3 regions of the Achromobacter seleniivolatilans genome follow, and region 1 is predicted to be linked to each of the others. Evidence: predicted binding sites of a transcription regulator. Region 1 holds the regulator's gene; each other region holds the start of a gene.
The links. Region 1 encodes LexA, which represses DNA repair genes until DNA is damaged. Its sites were predicted from a motif close to ACTGTATNNNNATACAGT; they were not measured.

Region 1 (10,071 bases):
CGACGCCGAAGTGCAACAAACCCTGGACGTTCTGCGTAAGCAGCGCGCCACGTTTGAAGCCCGTGCAGACCGCGCCTCGCAAGACGGCGACCGCGTCACTCTGGACTTCGCCGGCACCATCGACGGCGTGCCGTTCGAAGGTGGCAAGGCTGAAGACTTCCCGTTCGTGCTCGGCCAAGGCCGCATGTTGCCGGAATTCGAAGAAGCTGCTCGCGGCCTGAAGGCTGGCGAAACCAAGGTCTTCGAACTCAAGTTCCCCGACGACTACCAAGGCGTGGAAGTTGCTGGCAAGACCGCTGAATTCACCATTACCGTCAAGGAAGTGGCTGAAGGCGTTCTGCCCGAGCTGAACAGCGAATTCGCCAAGTCCCTCGGCCAAGCCGAAGGCGACATCGAAAAGCTGAAGGCCGACATCCGCAGCAACATCGAACGTGAAGTCAAGACGCGTTCGGCTGGCCGTACCAAGTCCAGCGTCATGGACGCCCTGGTCGAAGCCGCCAAGTTCGACGTGCCGAAGTCGCTGGTCGACAACGACGTTCAAGGCCGTGTCGCCGCTGCTCGCGAAGAGCTCAAGCAGCGTGGCATCCCCAACGCCGAATCCGTGCCGATCCCGGCTGAAGCCTTCTCGACCGAATCCGAGCGCCGCGTCCGTCTGGGCCTGTTGGTGTCGGAACTGGTCAAGGAAGCCCAGCTGCAAGCCAAGCCCGAGCAAGTTCGCGCGCGCATTGAAGAATTCGCCGAAAACTACGAACAACCCGCTCAGGTTGTCAGCTATTACCTGGCTGACCGCCAGCGTCGTGCTGAAATCGAGGCTATCGTGCTGGAAGACAATGTTGTCGCGCACGTGCTGGACAAGGCTAAGGTCACCGAAGAAAAGGTGCCTTTCGATCAGTTGATGGGGATGGCGTAACACTATGCAGAGATTCACCGATTTCTATGCGGCAATGAATGGCGGGTCTTCGGTGACCCCCACCGGCCTGGGCTACATTCCCATGGTTATCGAGCAGTCGGGGCGCGGTGAGCGCGCCTACGACATCTACTCGCGTCTGCTCCGCGAACGGCTCATTTTCCTGGTGGGCCCGGTCAACGACACAACGGCCAACCTGGTTGTGGCGCAGTTGCTGTTCCTGGAATCGGAGAATCCTGACAAGGACATTTCCCTGTACATCAACTCGCCTGGCGGGTCGGTGTACGCGGGGATGGCCATTTTTGACACCATGCAGTTCATCAAGCCGGACGTATCCACCCTGTGCACGGGCCTCGCGGCCAGCATGGGTGCGTTCCTGCTGGCGGCTGGCAAGAAGGGCAAGCGTTTCACGCTGCCCAACTCGCGCATCATGATCCATCAGCCCTCGGGCGGCGCCCAAGGTCAAGCGTCCGATATCCAGATTCAGGCTCGCGAGATCCTGGACCTGCGCGAACGCCTGAACCGCATTTTGGCCGATAACACCGGCCAGACGATGGAGCGCATCGGGTTGGACACGGAACGTGACAACTTCATGTCAGCCGAAGATGCGGTATCGTATGGACTGGTGGACAAGGTAATGACCTCCCGCTCGGAAGGCTGACTTCCCGGTTGATCCAAGCCCGCTGCCGCCAAGTTTGCGTAAGCGCATGCGCCGGACCCTCTATTCGGTCTGGCGCATCTTTACCTGAGATACGAAACAAATATGCCTGAAAAAAAGGGATCGGCAGACGCAAAAGTGCTGCATTGCTCGTTTTGCAATAAAAGCCAGCATGAAGTCCGCAAGCTGATCGCGGGTCCGTCGGTATTCATCTGCGATGAATGCATAGACCTGTGCAACGACATCATCCGCGAGGAAGCGCAAGCTACCGCGCGTGCGGCGATTCGTTCCGAACTGCCTACTCCGGCCGAAATCAAGACGTTCCTTGACCAGTACGTTATTGGGCAAAACTCGCCCAAGCGTATGCTGGCCGTGGCCGTCTACAACCATTACAAGCGCATTCGTCACGGCGAGATCAAGGGTGACGAAGTCGAGCTCTCCAAGAGCAACATCATGCTGATCGGCCCCACGGGGTCGGGCAAGACGCTGTTGGCTCAGACGCTGGCGCGCATGCTGAATGTGCCTTTCGTCATGGCCGATGCAACCACGCTGACCGAAGCCGGTTACGTGGGCGAAGACGTCGAAAACATCATTCAAAAGTTGCTGCAAAACTGCAACTACGAAGTCGAGAAGGCGCAACGCGCCATTATCTACATCGATGAAATCGACAAGATTTCCCGCAAGTCCGATAACCCGTCCATTACCCGTGATGTATCGGGCGAGGGCGTGCAACAGGCTTTGCTGAAGTTGATCGAAGGCACGGTCGCCTCGGTGCCCCCGCAAGGCGGGCGCAAGCATCCGAACCAGGACTTCGTCCAGGTGGATACGACCAACATTCTGTTCATCGTGGGCGGCGCCTTCGACGGACTGGAAAAGGTCATCCGGGATCGCACCGAGAAATCGGGCATTGGTTTCTCGGCATCGGTTCGGGCCAAGTCCGAGCGCGGTGTGGGCGAGCTCTTCTCTGAAGTCGAACCCGAAGATCTGATCAAGTTTGGTCTGATTCCCGAACTCGTTGGCCGTCTGCCCGTGGTCGCCACGCTGGATGAGCTGGACGAGGCGGCTTTGGTGCAAATCCTGACCGAGCCCAAGAACGCCTTGCTCAAGCAATTCCAGAAGCTGTTTGCCATGGAAGGCGCTGAGCTTGATCTGCGGCCCGCCGCATTGAAGGCGATCGCCCGCAAGGCGCTCAAGCGCAAGACCGGTGCACGTGGCCTGCGTTCCATCATCGAGCAAACACTGCTGGACACCATGTATGAGCTGCCCTCCCAGGGCAACGTCAAGCGTGTGGTGGTGGACGAGAACGCCATCGAAGGCGAGGGTAAGCCTTTGTTGATCTACGCAGACGAGACCAGCGCGGCTGAAAAGCCGGAGCGCGGAGAAGTCCGCGACGCCGCGGCCTGATATTTCAAAAAAGCCCGTTCCTGTAACGGGTTTTTTTCCTTCCGGCAGCCCATTGCGGGCATTTTTTTTTGCCTTTCGATTATCGGGCAGCCGGGATCTTGAATTTTCGGCTATTGTTCCCATAACAGACGTAACTGACGCGGATTGCTTGGGGTATACCCGAGCCTCCTGTCCCCGATACGTTGAGTCATACCGAGGAACCTCCTATGTCTGCCAGCCAGACCCTGCCTTCCGACCCGATCGACCTGCCCCTGCTCCCACTTCGCGATGTCGTGGTGTTTCCGCACATGGTCATCCCGCTGTTCGTCGGCCGACCGCGCTCAATTCGCGCGCTCGAGGTTGCGATGGAAGCGGGTAAGAGCATCATGCTCGTGGCCCAAAAGTCCGCGGGCAAAGATGACCCTACGCCCGAAGACGTGTACGAAATCGGATGCGTTGCCGGCATTTTGCAAATGCTCAAGTTGCCCGATGGCACCGTCAAGGTGCTGGTTGAAGGCACCCAGCGCGCCCGCATCAACAGCATCGAAGATGCCGATTCGCACTTCACCTGCCAGGTGGCGCCGATCGAACCGGACGCCATGCAAGGTTCCGAAACCGAGGCTCTGCGCCGCGCGATCGTTGCCCAGTTTGAGCAGTACGTGAAGCTCAACAAAAAGATTCCCCCGGAGATCCTGACCTCGCTGGCCGGCATCGATGATGCAGGACGCCTGGCTGACACGATCGCCGCGCATCTTCCGCTGAAGCTCGAGCAGAAGCAAAAGATGCTGGAGATCGTCGGTACTTCCGAGCGCCTTGAAGGCTTGCTTACGCAGCTTGAAACCGAAATCGACATTCTTCAGGTCGAGAAGCGGATTCGCGGCCGCGTGAAGAAGCAGATGGAAAAGAGCCAGCGCGACTACTACTTGAATGAGCAGGTCAAAGCCATTCAGAAGGAGTTGGGCGAGGGCGAAGAAGGCGCGGACATCGAAGAGCTTGAAAAGAAGATCATCGCTGCCCACATGCCGAAAGAGGCGCGTAAGAAGGCCGATGCCGAGCTGAAGAAGCTCAAGCTCATGTCGCCCATGTCGGCTGAAGCCACCGTGGTGCGCAACTATATCGATACGCTCATCAATCTCCCCTGGAGAAAGAAGAGCAAGATCAACAACTCCATCAGCAACGCGGAAACGGTGCTGGATAACGACCACTATGGTCTGGAGAAGGTCAAAGAACGTATTCTTGAATATCTTGCCGTTCAACAACGCGTGGACAAGATCAAGGCGCCGATTCTGTGCCTGGTAGGCCCTCCGGGCGTCGGTAAGACTTCGCTTGGGCAGTCTATCGCCAAGGCAACGAACCGCAAGTTCGTTCGCATGGCGCTGGGCGGCGTGCGCGACGAAGCCGAAATTCGCGGCCATCGTCGTACGTACATTGGCTCGATGCCGGGCAAGATTGTTCAGAACATGTCGAAGGTTGGCGTTCGCAATCCGTTGTTCCTGCTTGATGAAATTGACAAGCTGGGCATGGACTTCCGTGGCGACCCGTCGTCGGCATTGCTCGAAGTGCTGGACCCGGAACAAAACCATACGTTCCAGGACCACTATATCGAGGTCGATTTTGACCTGTCGGACGTCATGTTCGTCGCGACCAGCAACACGCTGAATATTCCGCCGGCCCTGCTGGACCGTATGGAAGTGATCCGCCTGTCCGGTTATACGGAAGAGGAAAAGATCCATATCGCCCGCGACCATCTGCTGCCCAAGCTGATGAAAAACAACGGCGTTAAGGATAGCGAACTGACCGTGGACGACAGCGCGCTGCGCGACATCGTGCGCTACTACACCCGCGAAGCTGGTGTCCGTGCGCTTGAGCGCGAAGTGGGCAAGATCTGCCGCAAGGTGATCAAACAGCTGCTGACCCAGACGGATCGTGCGAAGGCCGAGGGCAAGACCCTTGAGGCCAAGGCGGTTAATGTCACGGGCGACAACCTGAGCGATTTCCTGGGCGTGCGCCGCTACGCCTTCGGTATGGCCGAAAAGGAAAACCAGATTGGCCAAGTCACTGGTCTGGCCTGGACGGAAGTCGGTGGCGACCTGCTGACGATTGAAGTCGCGGACATGCCGGGTAAGGGCGTCATCCAACGCACGGGTTCGCTTGGCGACGTGATGAAGGAATCGGTCGAAGCTGCTCGTACCGTGGTGCGTTCGCGGGCTCGCCGTCTGGGCTTTGCCGACAGCGTGTTCGAGAAGCACGACATGCACGTGCACGTGCCGGAAGGTGCGACGCCCAAGGACGGTCCGTCTGCGGGTATCGCGATCACGACGGCCATGGTGTCGGCCTTGTCACGCATCCCTGTGCGCGCCAATGTCGCTATGACCGGCGAAATTACGTTGCGCGGCGAAGTGTTGCCAATCGGCGGCTTGAAGGAAAAACTGCTGGCAGCCCATCGTGGCGGCATCAAGACGGTCTTGATCCCGGAAGAAAACGTCAAGGATTTGGCGGAGATCCCGGATAACGTCAAGAACCACCTTGAGATCGTTCCGGTGCGTTGGATCGACAAGGTTCTGGAGCTGGCCTTGGAGCGTCTGCCTGAGCCCTTGGCTGAGGAAGAAGCCGTCAAGGAACCTCTGGTTGCCAAACCAGCTGAGCCTGGTTCGACCGATCCGGTGTTGAAGCACTGATCCCCACCCCAAGGGCGCCTTCGTAAAGGGGCGCTCTAATACAAAACCCCGCTCATTGGCGGGGTTTTGTTTTTGGGTCTTGCTGTGGAGGGCAGGCAGGAAAATAAGCGAATGCTTGGTGCCGTTAATTCCCTGGCCCGGCCCACACGCACTAATGCAGCGCGTGTGTGCGGATCAGGCCGACAGCGATGCCTTCAAGCGCGAACTCCTGATCAGCTTCGACGATGATCGTTTGGAAGTCGGGGTTTTCGGGCAGGAGCTCGATATGGCCGTTGGTGCGCTGGAGTCGCTTGACTGTGACGTCGTCGCCCAAGCGGGCCACAACGATTTGGCCATTGCGGGCTTCAGACGCTTTTTTAACCGCAAGCAGATCGCCTTCCAGGATGCCAGCGTCGCGCATGCTCATGCCGCGCACCTTTAGCAGGTAGTCGGGCGCTTGAGCAAACAGGTGCGGGTCGACGCCCACCTCGCGTTCGACGTGCTCGGCAGCAAGAATGGGGCTGCCTGCAGCCACACGGCCAACCAGCGGCAGCAGCAGTTGCGCCAGCGAGGGCACAAAAGAGGCTTGCGATGCGGCGGGCGAGGAGTCTTTCAGGCGGATACCGCGTGACGCGCCTGCGGTCAGCTCAATGGCGCCTTTACGGGCTAAAGCCTTGAGGTGATCTTCTGCTGCATTGGGGGAACGAAAACCGAGGGCTTGGGCGATTTCGGCACGCGTCGGCGGAAAGCCGGTGCGCGTGACGGTCTGCCTGATGAGGTCCAGGATTTGTTGTTGGCGATCAGTGAGTTTGCTGGCCATGGCGATTCCGGGGTGAGCGGACTGTACATATATACAGCGTCATTCTGGGGGACGCAGCATAAAAAAGCAAGCCAGGGGAAGGGCAGCAAAGCAAAACGGAGCCCTTGGGCTCCGTTCTATAGCAGCAAGCAGCGCCCCGCAAAGGGCCGGCTAGCAAAGCGCGTTAGCGCTTTACAGCACTGCTGCGATACCGGCGGCAACCTTGTCGATGTTGCCGCTGTTCAGTGCAGCCACGCAGATGCGGCCGCTGGACACGGCATAGACGCCGTGTTCTTCACGCAGGCGATCCACTTGCGCGGAGGTCAGGCCCGAGTACGAGAACATGCCGCGCTGTTCCAGCACGAAGCTGAAGTCCTGCTTGCCGCCGTGTTCCTTGATCTTCTCGACCAGTTGCTTGCGCATCAGGCGAATACGATCGCGCATGCCGGCCAGCTCTTCTTCCCACATGGCAAACAGCTCAGGGGTGTTCAGAACGGTCGACACAACCGTGCCGCCATGGGTGGGCGGGTTGGAGTAGTTGGTGCGGATGACGCGCTTCAACTGGCTCAGCACGCGAGTGGCTTCTTCCTTGTTGCCAGCCACTACCGTCAGGGCGCCAACGCGCTCGCCGTACAGCGAGAACGACTTGGAGAACGACGAGCTGATGAACATGGTCATGTCCAGGTCGGCGAACATGCGCACGACCGAAGCATCTTCCGTCAGGCCTTCACCAAAGCCCTGATAGGCGATGTCGAGGAACGGGACCAGGTTGTTTTCTTTCACGACTGCGGCGATCTGCTTCCACTGATCGTCAGTAGGGTCCACGCCGGTCGGGTTGTGGCAGCAAGCGTGCAGCACGACGACGGTCTTGGCCGGCGCGGCCTTAAGATCCGCCAGCATGGCGTCAAAATTCAAGCCGCGGGTGGTCGCGTCGTAGTACGAGTACGTGCCAACTTCAAAACCGGCGCGTTCAAACAGTGCGCGGTGGTTTTCCCAGCTGGGGTTGCTGATCAGCACCTTGGAGGTGGGCAGCAACTGGCGCAGGAAATCGGCGCCGATCTTCAGTGCGCCCGTGCCGCCCAGTGCTTGGGTGGTCAGCACACGGCCGGCGGCAGCCAGCGCGGAATCCTTGCCCAGCAGCAGCGCTTGCGCACCCTGGTTGTAGCCGGCGATGCCTTCAATCGGCAGATAGCCGCGCGCAGCGGCAGCTTCAATACGGGCGGTTTCAGCCTTGCGTACTGCGGCCAGCAGCGGGATACGTCCCTGGTCGTCGTAGTACACGCCCACGCCCAGGTTTACTTTACCCGGACGCGTATCCGCGTTGTATTGTTCGTTCAGACCAAGAATGGGGTCGCGCGGCGCGAGTTCGACGGAATCGAAAAGGGTGCTCATGGGACTCTGATGAGGATGGGTGGACGCAGTACGGTGTGCTGTGGATAATGGGGGGTTTACCCTGGAACAGTCTAGCATGCCTAAGAGTTCAATAGACCCGAGTGGTGCAATGGACAAGAGTGCGGACGCGGCTGCCGTTGCCCCTGTTGTGGAAGCCCCCATTTCGGGGGGAGGGGCCGGTCCCGTTGCGGGGCCAGGGTTCATCGATTATCCCAACAGCCCGTTTCACCTTTATCAGCCCTATCCGCCCGCCGGCGATCAGCCCGCAGCTATAGAAGCATTGACGCAAGGGGTTGAGGACGGCCTGATGTTTCAGACCCTGCTGGGGGTGACTGGCTCGGGCAAGACCTACACGATGGCGAACGTGATTGCCCAGATGGGCCGTCCCGCGCTGGTTCTGGCCCCTAATAAGACTCTGGCCGCGCAGCTCTACGCGGAGATGCGGGAGTTCTTTCCGAAGAACGCTGTCGAATACTTCGTCTCTTACTACGATTACTACCAGCCCGAGGCCTATGTGCCGACGCGCGATCTGTTCATTGAGAAAGACTCGTCCATCAATGAACACATCGAGCAGATGCGGCTCTCGGCCACCAAGAGCCTGCTGGAACGCCGTGACACGATCATTGTGGGCACAGTGTCGTGCATCTACGGTATCGGCAACCCCGGCGATTACCACGCGATGGTCCTGATTTTGCGCAGCGGTGATCAGATATCCCGCCGCGAGATTCTGGCGCGTCTGGTTGCCATGCAATACACGCGTAACGACGCCGAGTTCACCCGCGGCGTATTCCGCGTGCGCGGCGAAACCATTGATATCTTCCCTGCGGAAAGCGCCGAGTTGGCGTTGCGGCTGACCCTGTTTGATGACGAGATCGAAAGCCTGGAGCTTTTTGATCCCTTGACCGGCCGTATCCGCCAAAAGCTGCCGCGCTTCACGGTGTACCCCGGGTCGCACTATGTGACGCCGCGCGATACGGTGCTGCGCGCTATCGAAACAATCAAGGAAGAGCTGCGTGACCGCGTCAAGCGCTATATCGACGACGGCCATCTGGTCGAGGCGCAGCGCCTGGAGCAGCGCACCCGTTTCGATCTGGAAATGCTGCAAGAGCTGGGCTTCTGTAAGGGTATCGAAAACTACTCGCGGCATCTTTCCGGTGCCGCGCCTGGTGATCCGCCGCCCACGCTGATTGACTACCTGCCGTCCGATGCTCTGATGTTCATCGACGAAAGCCACGTGACGATCGGGCAGTTAAGCGGCATGTACCGCGGCGACCGCTCGCGCAAGGAAACATTGGTGCAGTACGGCTTCCGCCTGCCGTCCGCGCTGGATAACCGCCCGCTCAAGCTCGAGGAGTTCGAGACCCGGATGCGCCAATGCGTCTTCGTGTCGGCGACCCCTGCGGCTTACGAGAAAGAGCACACCGATAATGTGGTGGAGCAGGTGGTGCGGCCGACGGGTCTGGTCGACCCCTTGGTCGAAGTGCTGCCTGCCCGCACGCAGGTGGATGACTTGCTGGGCCAGATCAAGGCGCGTACTGCGCTAAGCGAACGGGTGCTTGTCACCACGCTGACCAAGCGCATGGCGGAAGACCTGACCGACTTCCTGAGCGAGCATGGGATAAAGGTGCGCTACCTGCACTCTGATATCGACACCGTCGAGCGCGTGGAAATCCTGCGCGACTTGCGCCTGGGTATGTTCGATGTGCTGGTAGGGATCAACCTGCTGCGAGAAGGGTTGGACATTCCCGAGGTGTCGCTTGTGGCGATTCTGGATGCAGACAAAGAAGGCTTCCTGCGATCGGAACGCAGCTTGATTCAGACTATTGGGCGCGCGGCGCGCAATTTGAACGGCCACGCCATTCTGTATGCGGATCGCATTACGGATTCCATGCAGCGTGCCATGGAAGAAACCAGCCGGCGTCGAGCCAAGCAACTGCAATTCAATATCGACAATGGCATTACGGCCCGTGGCGTGCATAAGGCTGTGCGGGAATTGATCGATGGCATTGTGGCGCCGGTGCAGCACGATGCGCTGGAAGCGGCTGTTCCCGCCGAGTTCCTGAAGGACGAAAAGGCGCTGGCGCGCGAGCTCAAGCGCTTGGAAAAACTGATGATGGACCACGCCCGAAACCTGGAATTCGAGCAGGCAGCGGCCGCCCGGGATGCCTTGACAGCATTGAAGCAGCGGGTGCTTTTGGGCGGGGCGGTGTGATTTCAGGGCTACATTCGGCTGGGCTTATTTGCTTACGTAAAGCTGAATTCAACAAAAAGCGGC
Region 2 (10,071 bases), 430 kb from region 1:
GCCGTTTTTCTACGGGGACGAGATCGAGGGCTACTGCGTAGTGATCTGCCATCACACCGATGTGGGCGGACGCGTCCCGGGTTCCAATGCCAGCGATTCGACCGAAATCTACCAGGAAGGCATACGTATCCCGGTGGTCAAACTGTATGAATCAGGGCGCGTGAACGATGTGGTGGAACGCATTATCGAGCGCAACGTCCGGGTGCCGGACCGCGTGCTGGGTGATTTGCGTGCGCAGTATGCTGCGGCCAAGGTGGGCGTGCGGGAATTGACGGCCTTGTTCGACCGCTACGGCAGGGAGCGCACCCGGCTTTATTTTGCGGAACTGCTGGACTATGCCGAGCGTCTGACCCGAGAAGAAATCCGGCGCTGGCCGAAAGGCACATTTCACTTTACCGACTACATCGATGACGACGGTCTGTCGCCTGACCCGATTCCGATCAAGGTGGCGCTGACCGTGCATGAGGACCACGTCAGCGTGGACTACACCGGTTCGTCCCCCCAAGTGCGGGCGGCGATCAATTCGACCTTGTCTTACACCAAGTCCTGCACCTACCTCAGCGTGCGCTGCGCCCTCAAGGGCGATGTGCCGAACAACGCCGGCGTGTTCCGTTGCGTTGAAATCCATGCGCCCGCAGGCACGGTGCTCAACCCGCTGGAACCTGCGGCGGTCGCCGCTCGCGCGCTGACGGGGTACCGCGTGTTCGATGCCATGCTGGGCGCGCTGGCGCAGGTGGTGCCCGACCGCATTCCGGCCGCGGGCGAAGGCGGCAACACGGTGGTGTGCCTGTCGGGCAAGAATGCCGCAGGCAAACCCTACATCATCGTGGACATGATTTGCGGCGCCTGGGGCGGACGTCCGCAAAGCGATGGCATCGAAGCCATTACCAATGCTTCTCAAAATTTGTCCAACACGCCGGTTGAAGTGATGGAAGCCCAACACCCTGTGCGTGTCGAGGCTTATGAATTGGAGCCGGACTCCTGCGGCGCGGGGCGCTTTCGCGGAGGTTTGGGCATACGCCGCAGTTACCGGGTCCTGGAAGACAACGTGTTGCTGCAATTGCGAGCGGACCGCATGAAGTTCCGGCCATATGGCTTGGCGGGGGGCGGGTCTGCGGCCGCAGCCATCAACCGGCTTGACCGAGAGGGCGAACCCGCAAGCCTGCTGCCCAGCAAGGTCAGCATGATGATTTCGCGAGGAGACGTGGTGACGCATATACAGCCTGGCGGCGGAGGGTTTGGCAAGCCATCAGAACGCGACCCGGCAGCGATCGCGCTAGACGTCTGGAACGGCAAGATCAGCGCTGAATATGTGCGCCAGCACTACGGCGCGGCTGCGGGTTCGGAGCCGGACTTTGCCGACCAGGCGGCGAGCGGCGCGTTGATGGCAGTCAGCCGATAGCTGGGGGCGGCCAAGGCCGCCATCCGTCACACTAATAATCAAGGGGAAAAAAATATGAATGGGTTCAACAATCAGGCTCGGCGCCTGTTCGGCGCGATGGCCGTCATGGCGGGCTTGCTGGTGGCTGGCCAGGCCGCAGGCGCCGAAGCGCTGCGTGTGCGCATGGATTTTTCGCCGTGGGGCATGCATGCGGCCATGCATCTGGCCGCCCAGAAAGGCTGGTTCGAGCAGGAAGGGTTGAAGGTTGATATCGAAGATGGCACGGGCACCATCAACACCTTGCAACTGCTGGCTGCCGGGCGCGTGGACGTGGGGCAGGTGTCGGTAGGGACGATGGCGGTTGCCATGGAGAACGGGCTGGATCTGATGGCGATCGCCGGTTTTGCGCGCACGGGCGATCTGGCGGTCATGACAGACGCTGGCCAAAAGGTGACCGGGCCTAAAGACTTGCGGGGCAAGAAAATAGTCTGTTTCGCCACCAGCCCCTGGGTGCCGTTCATCGATCCGTTTTTGAAGGCTAACGGTATGTCGCGCAGCGACGTCAATCTGGTGATGGTGTCGCCCAGCGCCATGATCTCCACCTACGCATCGGGCAATAGCGACGCCTTCATGTCGCAGGCGCCGTTTGGCGTGCCCATGGTGGGAAAATCTCGTCCAGCTACAGCGTTGCTGCTGGAAGACAGCGGCATCAGCTTTCCAAGTTACGGGCTGGCCGCTACTCCAGATGTCATCAAGAAGCGCGGGCCGGCCTTGGCGAAATTTGTGGCTGTGCAGGTTCGCGCCTGGCAATACCTTTATGACGGCCATCTGGAAGAGGGAGTGCAAGCCATCCTGGCGCAGCGTCCGAATGCGAACCTGGACGCCGATGTACTGCGCGGCCAGCTTGAGGCCTACCGGCCATTCTTCAAAAGCCCCACCGTCCCGGACGCGCCGTTTGGCCGTCAGTACGACAGTGATTGGGCAGCGGCCATCCAGAGCATGGAGCAGGCGGGCATGATCAAGGCCGGACGCAAGCCGTCCGACTATTACACCAACGCCCTGTTGCCCAACTGAACCGGCCCACCCATGCCAGGAGAAAGTCATATGCCGGGTTTTCTGGAGTTGGATCAGGTCAATCGGATCTATGAATCACCGCGCGGCGCCTTGCACGCCTTAAAGGACGTCAGCCTGTCCATACAAGAAGGGGAATTCATCAGCATCGTGGGACCCAGCGGTTGCGGCAAGAGCACGTTGCTCAAGTGCATTGCGGGGCTGGAACGCGCATCCAGCGGCAGCCTGACATTGCAGGGGCAGATCATTACTGAACCGCCTCGCAATATGGGGGTTGTGTTCCAGCGCGACCTGTTGCTTGAATGGCGCAACATCCTGGACAACGTGCTGCTGGCCGCCGAGTTCCATGACCAGAAACCCCGTGATCTGGAGCCGCGTGCGCGCGAACTGTTGGCACTGTTCGGCCTGGGCCAGTTTCTGGAGCGTTATCCCCGGGAACTGTCCGGCGGAATGCGCCAGCGCGTGTCGATCTGCCGGGCGTTGCTGCTGGACCCGCAATTGCTGCTGATGGACGAACCCTTCGGCGCGTTAGATCCGTTCACTCGCGACGAACTCAACGCCGAATTGCAACGCACCTGGCTGGCTACTGGAAAAACCGTGGTCTTCATTACGCATTCCATTGCCGAGGCCGTCTACCTGGGGACACGGGTCGTCATCATGGGGCGGGGCCCAGGGCGAATTGAAGATGTGGTGCCGATCGGTATCGAGCGGCCTCGCGGCCTGGACGTGCGGGAAACGCCCGCCTTCGTCGATTGCGTCAGGCAAATCCGCGACACGTTTCGCGCACTGGGCATTTACAAGGGATAACCGCGATGAAAATGGTCTGGACCAACATTACGCGCCGCTGGGAAGTGCTGGTCACCACGATGGTGCTGCTGCTGATCTGGGAAGGCTGTGTGCGCGTTTTCGACGTACGCGGCTTTCTGCTGCCAGCGCCCAGCAAGATCGTCGCGCAGTTTCTGGCCTCGCCCGCATATCTGCTGCGCGAAAGCGTCGATACTATGGTCACCACCTTGTTCGGTTTTGCGCTGGCGGTGGCGCTTGGCATTCTGTCGGCTATCGGCATTGTGTATTCGCGATTTCTGGACCGCACGCTTTACGCGCTGCTGGTGGCCTTAAATGCCGTGCCGAAGGTGGCGCTTGCGCCCTTGTTCGTGATCTGGCTAGGGACAGGATCAGCGCCAAAGATCGCGATAGCAATGCTGATTGCCATCTTTCCTATCTTGATCGATACGGTGCTGGGCCTGAAGTCTGCCGACCCCGATATGCTGGCCATGGCGCGCGTGAATCAAGCCAGCCGGGCCAAAATTCTGTGGAAAATCCGCTTTCCAAATGCCTTGCCCAGCATCTTTGCCGGTATGAAGGTGGGGATTTCTTTTGCGCTGGTAGGCACGATCGTCGGCGAATTCGTGGCGGGAGGATCGGGCCTTGGCCATGTGATCCTGGTGGCCCAAGGCAGTTTCGACACCCCCACGGTTTTTGTTGCACTGGCGCTGTTGTGCCTGTTGGGCGTGCTGTCGTTCAAGGCAATCGAACTGGCCGAGCGTCGGTTCCTGAGCTGGCACGCATCCCAGTTGGGGCTGCACTAGGCGGACGCCGGGCGCCGCGTTGGTCAGTCAGCCCAGCGATTGCGGCACTGCTATGATGGCTGGATAAATAACCAGTCATTGGGCCAGGGCCGCCCGTCAGGCGCGCTTGGCTGCGCCCCGCCGGCCTATCCCCCTACGCGTCATGTCCGATCAGAATTCGTCTCCTCCCAACCCGTCCCACAGCCGGCCCGATCCTCTGGCCGACCTGAACCCAGCCCAACGCGAAGCCGCCGAGTTTGGCGTTGCGGGGGCGGGTGGCGATGGCGGGCCGTTGCTGGTGATTGCCGGGGCGGGATCGGGCAAGACCAATACGCTGGCGCATCGCGTAGCGCATCTGATCCTGAATGGCGCCGACCCGCAGCGCATGCTGCTGCTGACGTTTTCGCGCCGTGCCGCTCAAGAAATGGACCGCCGCGTGGGGTCTGTCTTGCAGCGGGTCATGAACCTGCGCGGATCGCAGCAAGCGCCATCGCTGCCGTGGGCGGGCACCTTTCACGCGATCGGGGCGCGTCTGCTGCGGGATTGCGCGCTGCGCATTGGCCTGTCGGAAGCCTTCACTATTCACGATCGTGGCGATGCTGAAGACCTGATGGGCATGGTTCGCCATGAACAGGGGCTGTCGTCCACCAAGTCGCGCTTTCCACTTAAGGGCACCTGTCTGGCCATTTATTCGCGCGTGGTCAACAGCCAGACGCCAGTGGCCGATGTGCTGAAAACGTCTTTTCCCTGGTGCGCGCAATGGGAAGACGAACTCAAGACCCTGTTCCGTGGTTATGTCGCGGCCAAGCAAGACCAGCAAGTGCTGGATTACGACGATCTGCTGCTGTATTGGGCCGAGATGATGTCCGACCCCGGCATTGCCGCCGATGTGGGGGCGCGATTTGATCATGTGCTGGTGGACGAATATCAAGACACCAACCGATTGCAGTCGGCCATCCTGCTGGCAATGAAGCCGGATGGGCGCGGCCTGACGGTGGTGGGCGACGACGCTCAATCCATCTATTCCTTCCGTGCGGCCACGGTACGCAATATTCTGGATTTTCCGGCGCAATTTCCGCAGCCTGCCCGCGTTATTACGCTGGATCGCAACTACCGCTCCACGCAACCCATTCTGAACGCATCCAACGCCGTCATCGGGCTGGCCACGGAGCGTTTTGCCAAAGACCTTTGGACGGATCGAGCCTCTTCCCAATTGCCGGAACTGGTGTCGGTCAGTGACGAAGCCGGGCAGGCGCGCTGGGTGGCCGATCAGGTGTTGGCGCAGCGCGAAGGCGGCGCCACGCTGAAGTCTCAGGCGGCGCTGTTCCGCACCGCCAGCCACAGCGCGGCGCTGGAACTGGAACTGACCCGACGCAATATCCCGTTCGTGAAATTCGGCGGTCTGCGCTTTCTGGAAGCTGCGCACGTAAAGGACCTGCTGTCGTTGCTGCGCTGGGCGGAAAACCCGCGCGGACGCATGGCGGGTTTTCGGGTGGCGCAACTGATGCCAGGCATTGGCCCGGCGACTGCGGGCAAGCTGATGGACGCGATGTCGGCCTCCGCCGAACCCTTGCGGGCGCTGCGGGAGTTCAAACCGGGCGCCGCGGCGCAAGAAGAGTGGGGCGCATTTGCCGATACCTATGCGGCGTTGTGTGATCCGGCCTTGAAGTGGCCGGCCGATGTGGATCTGGCGCTGCGCTGGTACGCGGGCCAGCTTGAGCGGCTATATGATGATGCGCGTGTGCGTAAGACCGACCTGGATCAATTGGTGCGGCTGTCGGCGGGGTATCCGTCGCGGGAACGCTTTCTGACCGAACTGACCCTGGACCCCCCGGACGCCACCAGCGATGAATCGGGCGCGCCCTCGCGCGACGAGGACTACATGATTCTCTCCACCATCCATTCCGCCAAGGGGCAGGAATGGAAGGCCGTCTATGTGCTGAACGTGGTTGATGGCTGCATTCCGTCCGACATGAGCACCGGCACGGCGGAGGAGATCGAGGAAGAGCGCCGCTTGCTGTACGTGGCCATGACGCGGGCCAAGGAACGCTTGCAGCTGATCGTGCCGCAACGCTTCTATGTGCATCAGCAGACCGGCATGGGCGACCGCCACGTTTATGGCTCTCGGACGCGGTACATCACGAACGCGATGTTGCCGCTGTTTGATCATCTGCCCAAGCCGCCCGATTTGCCCGATCTTCCGGGCGGCGGCCAGCCCAAACAACCGCAAGCGCCCAGTATCGATGTCACCAAGCGGGTGCGCAACCTGTTCTCCTAGGCTGGGCTATCATCGGTCGAAATCCACAAGTTGTCCGGTAGGGATCGCATTGCCAGAGGTAGTCCATGTCCGACGAAGAAAATTTTGCCGAGGCCCATAAGGGCGAAGTCGTTGCATCAATCGCGTATGTGAACGGACGGCGCGACCGCGAAGTTCCCATCGACGAAGTGGGGCGCTATGTCAGCCAAGACCATGGCGAAAATCCCAGCATGCTGTGGATCGGCTTGCGCAACCCCACGCCAGAATTACTGTCCAGGGTTGCTGGAGAACTCGGCGCCTGTGACAAGAACCAGGAAGAAATGCTGGAACCGCACCGGCGGCCGAAGATCATTGACTACGGCAACATGATCCTCATCGTGACCATCACGGTCGAGGTCGAGGCCGAGCGGCCAATCTTCGGCGAGACCCAGCTTTTGATCGGCAATGGTTTTTTGGTCACCGTGCGCCGCGGCGCCACGGCCGCCCACAGTCCCTTGCGTGAACGCCTGGAAGCTTCGCCAGATTTGCTCAAGCGCGGCAGCGACTACGTGGCCTCCGAAGTGCTCGATTGGATGGTGGACCGCTATGTCGCGGCGGCCGGCAAGATCGAAACGGTCGTTGAAGGCGCGGAACAGAAGCTGCTGATCCGCGGCGCCAAGGATTCCGATATCCGCAGGCTATATCGTCAACGCCGTGACCTGCTGCGCATCCACACCGTGGTGTCGCCGCTGGCGGAAATCAGCCGCCGTCTGGCGCGGGTGGAAATGTCTGCGGTAGACGAACATGCGCGGCCGTATTTTGGTGAAGTCGCCGACCGCGTATTGCGGGTGGATGAACTGTTCAATGCGCTGCGCGAGTCGCTGGCCTTCGCCTTTGAAGCCAGTCTGATGATCGGTCAGGCTGCGCAGAACGACACGACGCGGAAACTGGCATCCTGGGCCGCCATTCTGGCGGTGCCCACCGCGATTGCCGGTATCTACGGTATGAACTTTGAATTCATGCCTGAACTCAAATCCCCCTTGGGTTACCCCATAACCCTGGGCGTCATCCTGTCGGTGTGTTCCATCCTGTACTGGCGTTTCCGTAAGTCGGGCTGGCTCTAGCAGGCGGCCGGCGGCAATGGTTTTTGGCGTAATGGCCTGCTGAAATCGGGCAGGCTTGTGGCAAACTGCCAGCGTTTTCCAACCTGGAGCCCGGACGGTGCGTGGCAAACCTTCCTTTCGCGGCGGCAGCAAGCTGACCGCTCTTGTCGTGGCCCTGATCCTGGCGGCTGCGGGCGCCCTCGTCAATTGGTTCCAAGACGGGCAGCGGCCGGCTGATCGGCCCGCGCCGCCGATTGCTTCTTCCAACCCTTCTTCGTCCGCCTCTACCCCAGCTTCTTCGGGCCGGCCTGGAGCTTCCCCGGCTGGCGGCGTACCGCAGGGCAGCTACACGCTGACCGGCACCATCGTCAACGTCGCCGACGGCGATACCGTGACGCTGCGTGCCCCGGATGGGCAGCGCCGCATCCGCATGGACAGTATTGACGCGCCTGAAGAGGGCCATGGCGCCGACCAGCCCGGCCAGCCCTATGCCGAGGCCTCGCGTCAGAACCTGGCAACCCTGGTAGCGGGAAAATCGCTCACCGCCCAATGCTATGAAAAGGACCAGTATGGCCGTGACGTTTGCGCCCTGATCCTGGAAGACGGGCGCTCCGCGAACCGCTTGCAGGTAGAAGCGGGCTACGCATGGGCCTACACCGCCCGCAAGGGCGACTATCTGCGCGACAAGGCCATGCCTGATCTGCAACGGCAGGCGAAAGCGGCTGGGCGTGGTCTATGGGTCCAGCAAGCGGCCGTGCAGCCCTGGAAATGGCGCTACGACTGCTGGCGGCAACGGCAATGCGGCTGATGCCCGCTTTGCCTCTATAGTCCCGCTAGGGGGATGCCTGGATACTGGGGCAGGCCCGCGTTTGCTATTCTCTGTCGCAACGATTTGAAGGGAAGGTCTCCATGCGTGTATTGAAGCGGCTCTGGGCGACGGCCATGCTGCTGTCGCTGGCGTTGGCGGGTTGTTCGCAAGAAAGCCCCATCAACAGCCCTTATCCGTCGGGCGCCGAAAGCCAGAACACCTTCTATTCCGCATTTGTTCAGCGTTCGCCAAAGTACCTGGACCCAGCCAGCTCTTATTCCGTCGACGAAACCCCTTATACCTACAACATCTATGAGACGTTGTATGGCTATCACTACCTGAAACGGCCCTACGAATTGGTGCCGCGGGCGGCTCAGTCGATTGACCCGCCCGTGTATCTGGACGCGCAAGGCAATATCTTGCCCGCCGACACACCAGGCGATCAGATTGCCGAAAGCGTCTACGACATCAAGATCCGGCCCGGTTCACGGTTTCAGCCGCATCCCGCGTTTGCCCGCAAGACGGATGGCAGCTACGACTACTATCCGCTGGCCGACGGCGAGCTGGAAGACAAGTTCTACATTCCCGATTTTCCGCGCACCGGCACGCGTGAGCTGACGGCGGATGACTACGTTTACGCGTTCCGCCGGCTGGCCAGTCCCCGCGTCATTTCGCCCATCTATTCCCTGATGGCCGACCATGTGCAGGGCATGAAAGACTACGGTGACCGCTTGCGCAAGCGCGACCAGGCGCTGCGCCGCGATGCGCCCGCTGGCGCGTTGCCTTGGTTGGATCTGCGCGAGGCCGACGGCTTTACCGGTGTGCAGGCATTGGACCCGCATACGCTGCGCATCCGCGTCAACGGCAAGTATCCGCAATTCAAATACTGGCTGGCCATGACGTTTACGGCCCCCATCCCTTGGGAAGCCGACCGCTTCTATAACCAGCCGGGCATGGCGGCGCATGACCTTTCCTTGAATACCTGGCCCGTGGGCACCGGCCCCTACATGATGGCCGAGTCCTTGCCGAACCGCCGCCACGTGTTGGTCCGCAACCCCAACTTCCACGGCGAGAGCTACCCCTGCGAGGGGGAGCCGGGCGATAAGGCGGCGGGCCTGTTGGCCGACTGCGGCAAACCTACTCCCTTTATTGATCGCGCCGTATTCAGCCTGGAAAAAGAAGCCATTCCGCTGACCGGCAAGTTCATGCAAGGCTATTACGACGTGCCGCAGCTCGAACGCGGCGAATACGGCGTGGCCATGCTGGTTGCGGCAGGCGACAGCCAGGACAAGGCGCGGCAGTACCAGGAACACGGCATCAGACTGCCGACCACCGTTGAAACCGCCAACTGGTACATGGGTTTCAACTGGCTGGACCCCGTGGTGGGCAAGGGCGCTACTCCTGAGCAGGAAGAAAAAAATCGCAAACTGCGGCAAGCCATCAGCATCGTGTTCGACTGGGAAGAATACGTAGCGGTGTTTGAAAACAGCCAGGCGTCAGTGGCTCAGGGGCCGGTGCCTCCCGGGGTGTTGGGCTTTCGCGATCTGCCGGAAGGCGTAAACCATGTTGTCTACGATCTGGTGGACGGCAAACCCGTGCGCAAGTCCGTTGACGTGGCCAAAGCCCTGCTGGCCGAAGCCGGCTACCCAGAGGGGCGCAACGCCACGACCGGCGCGCCGCTGGTCCTGTACTACGACGCCATGCAGGGCGGAGGCTCGAATCCGCAATTCGACTGGATGCGCAGGCAATTGAACAAGATTGGCGTGCAGCTGGATCTGCGCTCTACCGATTACAACCGCTTCCAGGACAAGATGACGCGTGGTGCTGCGCAGCTTTTCTTGTGGGGCTGGAACGCGGATTATCCCGACGCCGAAAACTTTCTGTTTCTGCTTTACGGTCCCAAT
Region 3 (10,071 bases), 2.5 Mb from region 1:
ACGGTTGCGTCGCCGGATCAAAGCCGGGGCGAGCGAGCGGCCGTCGGGGCCGCGCGGAATACGAGGAATCAGACATTCGGCTTTGCAAAAAGAAAAAGGCACCCTCGCAGGTGCCTTTTTAACCCGGAAACCTGTGCCGGACGAAAACGCTTGATGGCGCGGACGTCCGACACTGGTAGGGCCGTGTGCCGATAAGCGATCAAGCCGCCGAGGCTTGCTTGCTGACCAGCTTTTCCTTGATACGTGCCGACTTGCCCGAGCGGAAGCGCAGGTAGTACAGCTTGGCGCGGCGCACGTCGCCGCGGCGCTTAACTTCGATGCCGGCGATTTGCGGCGAGTACAGCTGGAACGTACGTTCCACGGCTTCACCCGACGAAATCTTGCGCACGGTGAACGCGGAGTTCAGGCCGCGGTTGCGCTTGGCGATAACAACGCCTTCGAAAGCCTGCACGCGCTTGCGGGTGCCTTCAACGACGTTCACGCTCACGATGACGGTGTCACCAGGAGCAAATTCAGGCTTGGCTTGGCCGCCGGTCAGACGGGCAATTTCTTCCTGTTCCAGGATAGCGATAAGGTTCATTAGATTTCCTAGATCATCGTGTCTTTGCGGACTAAAACTTTTGCCGTTCGATGTTGTTCATGTAGCTTCAGACGAAATCACTTCTGGTTCATGGGGTAGAAACACCACCAAGATCAGATGCGCCCGCTTCAATCTGCATGTGCATGCCCGCGCAACCCGGTGGATTGGTAAGCGATGCTCGTACCGCAAGCAGAGGATGAGATTTGGCAAACCAATGATTCTACACCAAAAATTGGCCAACCCCTCAGGTAAAATGGCGCTCTTCCAACGGCTTTGCTGTACGCTAGCCTCCCTTGTAACAAACACGTCATCTGACGACGCTGTTCCCTCATGTCGTATACGTCCCTGATATTGGTCGTCCTGGCGGCGATGGCCCACGCCACGTGGAATCTGCTTGCCAAACGCGCGGCCATGGTGGGCGCTCCCTTTGTATTTGCCTACGGCCTGTGCGCCTCGGTGCTCTATGCGCCCTGGGTAATCTGGGTGCTGCTGCACGACGGCATGACGTGGACGTGGCCAGTGGCAGGGGCGATTCTGACTTCCAGCCTGTTGCATCTGGGCTACAGCTTATGCCTGCAACGCGGGTATCAGGTCGCGGACCTGTCGGTGGTCTACCCCATCGCGCGGGGCACCGGCCCCCTGCTATCCACAACCGGCGCCTTTCTGTTGTTGGGCGAACCTGCCACCAGCACCGGAATCATCGGCATGCTGTGCGTGGTGGTCGGCGTGTTGCTGATCGCCACCCAGGGGCGGCTCGCTATCTTCAAGAACCCCCAAGCCTGGATAGGCGTGCGGTGGGGCATGGTGATTGGCCTGTTTATTGCCGCCTATACGGTCGTGGATGCCTATGGCGTCAAGGTGCTGCTGATCAGCCCGGTGCTGTTCGACTGGTTCACTTGCGTGACCCGTACCACCATGATGACCCCGCACATGCTCAAGCGCCGCGCTCAGGCGTGGGAGGCCATGCGGGGGCATTGGCATCTGGCGCTGGCCGTCGGGCTGCTATCGCCGCTGGGCTACATCTTGGTGCTATATGCCTTGCGCAATGGAGCGCCGCTGAGTCTGGTGGCCCCAGCACGCGAGATGTCTATGATGCTGGGCACCTTGGCCGGCATGTTTCTGCTGCGTGAAAAAGTGGGTCCGGGCCGTCTGGCCGGCTGCCTGTCGATCTTGGCGGGCGTAATACTGTTGGGCTCCAGCTAAACCGCGCAACGGAGGGGCCGAGAACTGCCCGCTTAAAAGCCGGCAGCTGCACCCAGCCACATCAGCGCGGGAATGATGGCGCCCCAGGACAACACCATCACCACATCAATCACCATGGACTTCATGCTGACCTGAGCCGAAACCGGTTCCACCGTGGCGTTCCCCAAACTGCGCTCGCTCCAGGCGGGCGCAGCGGCGATCGGGGCGCTGGGCGCCAACTGCGGAACGGCTGAGGGAGCCAGAGTAGGAGCAGGCACGGCTACGGGAACAATGCCCGTTTGGCCGGTCAGCGTGCCCTCTTCTACCGGCACAGGCGGGAACGGCCACCTTGCCGGGCCCGTAACAGCGCGTACACGTGGACGCTGCTGCACATTGGCCGTTGAACTGTTCCAAGGCATGGCCAGCCCCACCAATTTGGTGCAGACCGCCCGAGCACGATGGGCGCTGCGGCGCAGCGGATTCAGCGAAACGACCAGGTCATCCGACAAAACGGAAAAATCAGCGGTGTTCATAAGAACTCCTTGGATAGATGATCCCATGCCGTGACAACGCGTCTTGGCATGTACCCGCAGCATCAGTTGGCGCGGCAAGGACCGCGCCCAGCTTGAGCCATGGGTCAATCAAACAAAGACAACTGTCCTGCTGCCAGTGCGCGCAACTGCCGCGCACCGCGGCCATAGGCGCCGCTGACTGCGGGCAAACCATCGGAAAGAGGGACCCCAGAAGACGCTTTCGCGCCAACCGAGGATGGGAAAGCGGGGGAATCAGGCGCATCGGACAAGCCGGCGGCCCGTTCAACGAAAAGCGACTGCGTGGCATTGGGCGCCCGGGGCGGCTGGAAATGGTCGCAGTCCAGCGCCAGCCGGTGGCGGTTCAGCCCCAGCTTGCGCGTAGCCACGCCGAAGCGCTGACGCAGCAAGTCGGCCCAGATGCCAGTGCCGCGCATGCGAGTGCCGAAATCAGGGTCGTTGCGGCGGCCATTGCGCAGGTCTTCAATACGGTGGAGCACGCGCTGGGCGCGGTCCGGAAAATGGGCGTTCAGCCAATCTTCGAACAGGGTTTTGACCTCCCAGGGAAGGCGCACGACGGTGTAGCTGGCGTAATGCGCGCCTGCCGCCTTGGACTCCTGGAGGATATGTTCCATGGATTCATCGTTGATGAACGGGATGACCGGGGCCACCAGCACTCCCACCGGCACACCCGCATCGGTCAGGCTGCGCACGGCTTCCAGACGGCGCCAGGGGGCTGAAGCGCGCGGTTCCATCGTGCGCGCCATGCCGGCGTCCAGCGTGGTGATGCTCATGTAGACCACGACCAGCTTTTGTTCAGCCAACGCCGCCAGCAAGTCCAGATCTCGGGCGACCAGCGCGTTCTTGGTGACGATGGTGAGCGGATGCCGGGTTTCCAGCATCAGTTCCAACATGCCGCGCGTCAGCCGCCAATCGCGCTCAATAGGCTGATAGGCGTCTGTGGCGGAACCGATATTGATGGGCGACGGCTTATACCCCGGGCGGCTGAGTTCGGCCCGCAGCGCTTGTACGGCGTTCGCCTTGGCCACCAGCCGGGTTTCGAAGTCCAGCCCGGGAGACAGCCCCAGATACGAATGCGTGGGACGGGCATAGCAATAGACGCAGCCGTGTTCGCAACCCCGGTAAGGGTTGACTGCCACATCGAAGGGAATATCGGGTGAATCGTTGCGCGACAACATCTTGCGCGCTTCTTCCGCCGTGACGGTAGTCTTGGGTGCGGCAGGCGCTACCCGAGAATCCGGCAGGATTGGAATGATTTTCGAACTATTGGGGACAGATTCGACAAAATCTGCTGGTAGACCTGAAGCTGACCAGCCGTCATCGATCTGTTCGCGAGCATCGCGTTCAAAGCGATGCCGAACATTAGTAACCGCACCCCGACCGCGCAAGGCGGCGGGGGCGGCAGCCGGGGACCCAGAACCGGCGGGAAAAGAATGATCGGTGCGTGCCATAAAAACTACTGTACAAAAACACAGTGGTTTTGACAAGCACCAAAAGCCTTTTCGTAAGACAGCCCCACTTTACCGCAAGACGCGAGCCCCGTCTGAACAAATCGTTTTCACCAGGTGATATCGACTGGAGAGCCGCGCCAGTATTGGATTTGGAAGAAAAACAACAGAGAAAAAAGGGGCCGGAAACCCGTTGTTTTCCGGCCCCTTCGTGATGCGGCCGTGGCTTAACGCAACATGCCCGCCGCAGCCGTCTGATGCGTGACTTCATCGATCAAAATGAATGAGCCAGTGGCAGGCACATCGGTGTATCGATCGACCGCCAAGGCCTCGCGTGTCGTCAACGTTACGCGTCCGATATCGTTCATGCGCAACGTGCCTTCCGTGTTCTCCACCTCTTGCAATTCATGGATGTCGCGATGCGTGAGCACCGTGCGGATCTTCGCGGAGGTCAGGCGCGTGCCGGCCTTCAACAAATATTTGCGCGCAGGATTCAACGCTTGCGTATCCAACCAGCACAGCTCCGCTTCGAACTCACGCGTCACTTGCGCAGGCGCTTCGGTATGCACGATCACATCACCGCGCGACACGTCCACATCGCGATCCAACACCAGCGTGATTGAATCGCCCGCCACCGCTTCATCCAGCACGCGGTCAAACGAGCGCACTTCGCGCACCACCGCCGGCACACCCGACGGCTGCACGGTGACTTCGTCCCCCGGCCGCAGCACGCCGCTGGCCACACGTCCGGCATACCCTCGAAAATCTTCTTTGCGATCGCCATCATGACGCGCCACCCACTGCACCGGAAAACGCAGCGGCAATGCGCGTCCGTCGCTTGCCAGGTCCAGCGATTCGAGCAGTGCCAGCAAAGGCTGTCCTTCGTACCACGGCGTCTTGGGCGACAGCGTGACCACGTTGTCGCCATTCAATGCGGACAGCGGCAGCGCATCGAAATGCTCGATGCCCAGTTTGCCGGCCAAGTCCGCGTAGGCTTCGCGGATGCGCTCGAACACCGCGCGGTCCCAATCCACCAGATCCATCTTGTTGACGGCCACCACGATATGGCGAATACCGAGCAGACGCGCGATGGTGCTGTGCCGCTTGGTTTGCGCCAGCAGCTTGCCGTCGGCCGCGCGCGTAGCGTCGATCAGGATCACCGCGACATCCGCCGTCGATGCGCCCGTGACCATGTTGCGCGTGTACTGCTCGTGGCCCGGTGCGTCGGCGATGATGAATTTGCGGGCAGGCGTCGAGAAGTAGCGATACGCCACATCGATCGTAATGCCCTGCTCCCGCTCGGCTTCCAACCCGTCGGTCAGCAGCGCAAAGTCAATGCCGTCGCCCGCCACGCGCTTGTGCTTGGCGCGCGAGATTGCATCCAGCTGATCCGCAAACACGCCCTTGCTGTCGTAAAGCAAGCGCCCGATCAGCGTGGATTTGCCGTCATCAACGGAACCCGCTGTGATCAGGCGCAGCAAGCCGGTACCGGCGCCGGAAAGAAAAGAATCGTTCACTGCATTCATGTGCGTCCCCTGCCGCTGGCCGTGGCCAGCGTATCGTGCATTCAGAAATAGCCTTCTTTCTTGCGGCGCTCCATCGAGGCCTCGGAAGTCTGGTCGTCCATGCGCGTGGCGCCGCGCTCGGTGATATCGGTTACCGCCGTCTCGGCGATGATGGCGTAGGTATCGGCCGCGTCGGACGCCACGGGGCACGTGCACGAGATATCGCCCACGGTGCGAAAACGCACCGGCAGACGTTCCACCTGCTCGCCATCTTGCGGCGGCGTCAGGCGCGTGACCGGAACCAGCAAGCCCTTGCGCCGCACCACTTCGCGCTCGTGGCTGTAATAGATGGACGGCAGCGCCAGCTGCTCACGCTGGATGTACTGCCAGACGTCCAGTTCGGTCCAGTTGGAAATCGGAAAGACGCGCATGTTCTCGCCGCGATGCACGCGGGTGTTGAACAGGCTCCACAACTCCGGGCGCTGCGCCTTGGGGTCCCACTGGCCGAATTCGTCGCGAAAGGAAAAAATGCGTTCCTTCGCGCGCGCTTTCTCTTCGTCGCGCCGGGCGCCGCCAATGCAGGCGTCAAAACCGAATTCCTCGATGGCTTCCAGCAGCGTCACGGCCTGAGCCGCATTACGCGAATCGGTCTCGCGACGCAGCACCACGGAACCGCGTTTGATCGAGTCTTCGACACTGCGGACGATCAGCGTCTCGCCCAGCTCTGCCGCGCGGCGGTCGCGAAACGCGATCACCTCGTCGAAATTGTGGCCGGTGTCGATATGCATCAGCGGAAACGGAAACCGTCCCGGCCGGAAGGCCTTTTCAGCCAGACGCAACAACACGACCGAATCTTTTCCGCCGGAAAACAGCAGCACAGGCTTTTCACTTTCCGCGGCGACTTCGCGCATGATGAATATCGCTTCGGACTCCAGCCAATCCAAGTGGCTGCGTTGGATCACAGCAGACATAGTTATTCCCTTAAAACAGATTTCGAATTCGTCGCCGGCGTCAGCCGCCGCGCGTCACTACACTGATGACCCGGTTGCCCGCATGCAGTCCGCATTCCTTGGAATCAGACGACTCCCACCACCAGCGTCCCGCCCGCAGGTCTTCTCCTGGCCGGATTGCGCGCGTACAGGGTTCGCACCCGATGGACGGGTAGCCCTGGTCATGCAGCGGGTTGTAAGGAATGCCCAGCGCGCGAATCGCGGCCCAGACGTCGTCTTCGCTCCATTCGGCCAGCGGATTGAATTTGTATAGGCCAAAGGTCGAGTCCTGCTCTTCCAGCGGCAATTCGCCACGCGTGGTGGACTGCGCGCGCCGCTGTCCGGTGATCCACGCGCCGCGGCCGGACAAGGCACGTTTTAGCGGCTCGACTTTGCGGATCTGGCAACAGGCTTTGCGCAGGTCTACGCTTTCGTAGAACGCGAAGGCGCCATGCTCGGCTACGTGCCGTTCAACTGCACCGGCGTCCGGGTGGTAGATCGTGACATCACGTCCATAGCGAGCGCTTACCGCATCCAACACACCCAGCGTCTCGGCATGCAGCCGGCCCGTATCCAGCGAAAACACTTCCAGATCCAGACCCGAGTCATAGATGGCATGGGTCAAGACCATGTCTTCGGCGGCCAAGGACGAGGCCAGCGCAGCATCGGGATAGCGGCGCTGAATCTCGGCCAGGCGGGCTGTCAGCTCGCGCCAGCGCAAGGCCAAGGCTGCATTCAACTCAGATGACACCGCCGCCGTCATGATTGCACCGCGAAGATGCGCGCGCGGCGGGGCCGGGCCAACAGCGTTTCGCCATCGCGCAGGTTCAACTCCCGATACAGATACTCGGGCACTTCGGCTTCAATGATGGCGTCGGAATCCTGACGAGACAGTTCCAGATACGCGCTGGGGCCAGCCAGATAGGCATGCGCCAAACGCACAGGAATCCCCTCTCCGCCCGCCCGGTAGCGCTCAATATCGAATTCGTGCGGACGCACATAAGCAGTGGCGTGCTGGGCATCCGCCTGGGCCAGGTCCGGCGCCGGCAGAGACAGGCCGGCCCCTTCCCAGATGCCGCGCGTCGCCACGCCTTGAAGCTGATTCACATCCCCCAGGAAGCCATAGACAAACGGCGTGGCGGGGCCTTCCCACACTTCACGCGGCGTGCCTACCTGCTCGATCTGACCGGCATTCATCAGAACCACGCGATCCGACACTTCCAGCGCTTCTTCCTGATCGTGCGTCACGAACACACTGGCCACATTCAATTCATCATGCAGCCGGCGCAGCCAGCGGCGCAGTTCTTTGCGCACCTTGGCATCCAGCGCACCGAACGGCTCGTCCAGCAACAGCACGCGGGGTTCCACGGCCAATGCGCGCGCCAGGGCAATACGCTGACGCTGCCCGCCGGACAGCTGAGCCGGATAGCGGTCTGCCAGCCAGTCCAGTTGCACCAGACTCAACAGATCGTGCACCTTGCGCTGGATCTGATCTTCGGACGGACGCTGCGAACGGTGCTTGACGCGCAAGCCGAAGGCCACGTTCTCAAATACCGTCATGTGCTTGAACAGCGCGTAGTGCTGGAACACGAAACCGACCTGGCGCTGCCGTACATCCACGGCGGTCGCGTCCTCGCCGCCGAACAGCACGCTGCCGGTATCGGCCGATTCCAGCCCGGCAATAATGCGCAGCAGCGTGGTCTTGCCGCAGCCGGAAGGCCCCAACAGCGCCACCAGCTCGCCCGTTTCGATATGCAGCGACACGTCGTTCAGCGCGCGGAACTGGCCGAACTGCTTGGATAGATTGCGAACTTCGATACTCATGCTTGTCTCCGTCTGAACCGGCCGCGTCAAGCGACAGCCGGTTTGATGGTCACGACTGCCGGACCGGGATATTCGACTGGCAGATCAGAGGCCCGCAGCATGCGCGCATTGCGCCACTCGACCACGTTCTTCGCCACCAAAGTCACCAGGGCCAGCAAGGCCAATAGCGACGCAACGGCGAACGCCGCGGAATACTGATATTCGTTGTAGAGAATTTCCACGTGCAGGGTCATCGTGTTGGTTAAGCCCCGGACCTGGCCCGACACCACCGACACCGCGCCGAACTCGCCCATGGCGCGCGCATTGCTCAGGATGGCGCCATACAGCAAGCCCCACTTGATATTGGGCAGCGTCACACGCCAGAAGATCTGCCACCCATTGGCGCCTAGTGTCAGCGCCGCCTGCTCTTCTTCACTGCCTTGCGCCTGCATCAGCGGAATCAGCTCGCGCGCCACGAAGGGAAAGGTCACGAAAAGCGTCGCCAGAATGATCCCGGGCACCGCGTAGACGATCTTCCAATCGTGATCTTGCAGCCAACCGCCCATCCATCCCTGCGTACCAAACAGCAGGATGAACACCAGGCCTGCCACAACGGGCGACACGGAAAATGGCAAGTCGATCAACGTGATCAAGAACTGTTTGCCGCGGAATTGGAATTTGGTGATGGCCCACGCTGCGGCAACGCCAAATACCAGATTCACCGGCAGCGCGATCGCGGCCACCAGCAGCGTCAGCCGGATAGCCGACATCGCATCCGGTTCGACGATGGCGGCCACATACACTTCCCATCCCTTTTTGAACGCCTCGGCGAATACCGCCGCCAGCGGAATCAACAGGAACAGCGCCAGGAATGCCAGCGCGATAAACAGCAGTACGCCGCGCACCCAGCGCGGCTCGGTAAGATGGGCCGGACGATCCGATGCGCTCATGCGAGCCTCCCCGAGTTGCGGCGCGCCTGCCAGCCTTGCAACAGATTGATGACAAGCAGCATGACAAACGACAGCACCAGCATCACGGTCGCGATAGCGGCGGCGCCGGCGTAATCAAACTGCTCCAGCTTGGAAATGATCAGCAGCGGCGTGATCTCCGACACCATAGGCATGTTGCCGGCGATAAACACCACCGATCCGTATTCACCGATGGCACGCGCGAATGCCAGCGCGAAACCGGTCATCAACGCGGGCAGGATGGTCGGCAGCAACACCCGGCGTATGGTCTGCCAGCGGTCGGCGCCCAGGCTGGCTGCGGCTTCCTCGATCTCGCGTTCCACGTCTTCCAGCACGGGCTGCACGGTCCGCACCACAAAGGGCACGCCGATAAAGATCAGCGCAATCACAATGCCCAGCGGGGTGAACGCCACCTTCAAACCAAACCATTCGGAAAGCGGCGCGCCCAGCCAGCCCTTTTGCGAATAAAGCGCGGTCAGCGCAATACCTGCCACCGCTGTCGGCAGCGCGAAAGGCAAGTCCACCAGCGCGTCCAGAATCTTCTTTCCGGGAAAGCGGTAGCGCACCAGCACCCAGGCGACGATAGACCCGAACACCAGGTTTACCAGCGCTGCGATCAACGATGCGCCAAAGGTCAGCTGGTAAGACGCCAGTACCCGGGGCGCGGTGACCGCGTCCCAGAAACCTTGCCATCCCAGCTCTGCGCTTTTGATGGGCAAAGCAGCCAGCGGAATCAACACGAGCACGCTCAGGTACAGCACTGCGTAGCCCATGGAGATGCCAAATCCGGGCAGCACGCCCGGGCTGTTGCGCCGAACGGCAAAAGGCGCTTGCGCGCCGTTTGCCGTCGGATTGGAGGCAGTAGTCATGGCCGTCGTCCGATCGTTGTCTGATTACTTCTTCTGCGGCTGATAGATCTGGTCGAAGGTGCCGCCATCACTGAAGTGATCTTTCTGCGCCTTGCGCCAGCCGCCGAAGATCTTGTCGTCGATGGTGACAAGCTTGACCTTGGGGAATTTGCTTTCGTACTTGGCGGCCACCGTCT

Region 2: the regulator LexA is predicted to act here: its motif matches at 4,100-4,117, upstream of RAS12_RS01365 (ATP-dependent helicase).
Region 3: the regulator LexA is predicted to act here: its motif matches at 3,772-3,789, upstream of RAS12_RS14400 (PA0069 family radical SAM protein).

The regions. Positions count from the first base shown of each region.
Region 1 covers NZ_CP132976.1:724,063-734,133, forward strand. The annotation lists gene tig (trigger factor) at 1-910, shown strand, start outside; gene clpP (ATP-dependent Clp endopeptidase proteolytic subunit ClpP) at 915-1,568, shown strand; gene clpX (ATP-dependent Clp protease ATP-binding subunit ClpX) at 1,671-2,969, shown strand; gene lon (endopeptidase La) at 3,176-5,626, shown strand; gene lexA (transcriptional repressor LexA) at 5,778-6,425, opposite strand; gene RAS12_RS03315 (amino acid aminotransferase) at 6,597-7,796, opposite strand; gene uvrB (excinuclease ABC subunit UvrB) at 7,906-10,008, shown strand.
Region 2 covers NZ_CP132976.1:292,183-302,253, forward strand. The annotation lists gene RAS12_RS01345 (hydantoinase B/oxoprolinase family protein) at 1-1,402, shown strand, start outside; gene RAS12_RS01350 (ABC transporter substrate-binding protein) at 1,457-2,455, shown strand; gene RAS12_RS01355 (ABC transporter ATP-binding protein) at 2,486-3,259, shown strand; gene RAS12_RS01360 (ABC transporter permease) at 3,265-4,041, shown strand; gene RAS12_RS01365 (ATP-dependent helicase) at 4,184-6,298, shown strand; gene RAS12_RS01370 (magnesium and cobalt transport protein CorA) at 6,364-7,380, shown strand; gene RAS12_RS01375 (thermonuclease family protein) at 7,478-8,167, shown strand; gene RAS12_RS01380 (ABC transporter substrate-binding protein) at 8,269-10,071, shown strand, end outside.
Region 3 covers NZ_CP132976.1:3,188,209-3,198,279, forward strand. The annotation lists gene RAS12_RS14380 (CoA pyrophosphatase) at 1-76, opposite strand, end outside; gene rplS (50S ribosomal protein L19) at 200-580, opposite strand; gene RAS12_RS14390 (EamA family transporter) at 911-1,783, shown strand; gene RAS12_RS14395 (hypothetical protein) at 1,816-2,295, opposite strand; gene RAS12_RS14400 (PA0069 family radical SAM protein) at 2,400-3,764, opposite strand; gene RAS12_RS14405 (sulfate adenylyltransferase subunit 1) at 3,989-5,287, opposite strand; gene cysD (sulfate adenylyltransferase subunit CysD) at 5,329-6,237, opposite strand; gene RAS12_RS14415 (phosphoadenylyl-sulfate reductase) at 6,278-7,018, opposite strand; gene RAS12_RS14420 (sulfate/molybdate ABC transporter ATP-binding protein) at 7,015-8,079, opposite strand; gene cysW (sulfate ABC transporter permease subunit CysW) at 8,106-9,008, opposite strand; gene cysT (sulfate ABC transporter permease subunit CysT) at 9,005-9,895, opposite strand; gene RAS12_RS14435 (sulfate ABC transporter substrate-binding protein) at 9,920-10,071, opposite strand, start outside.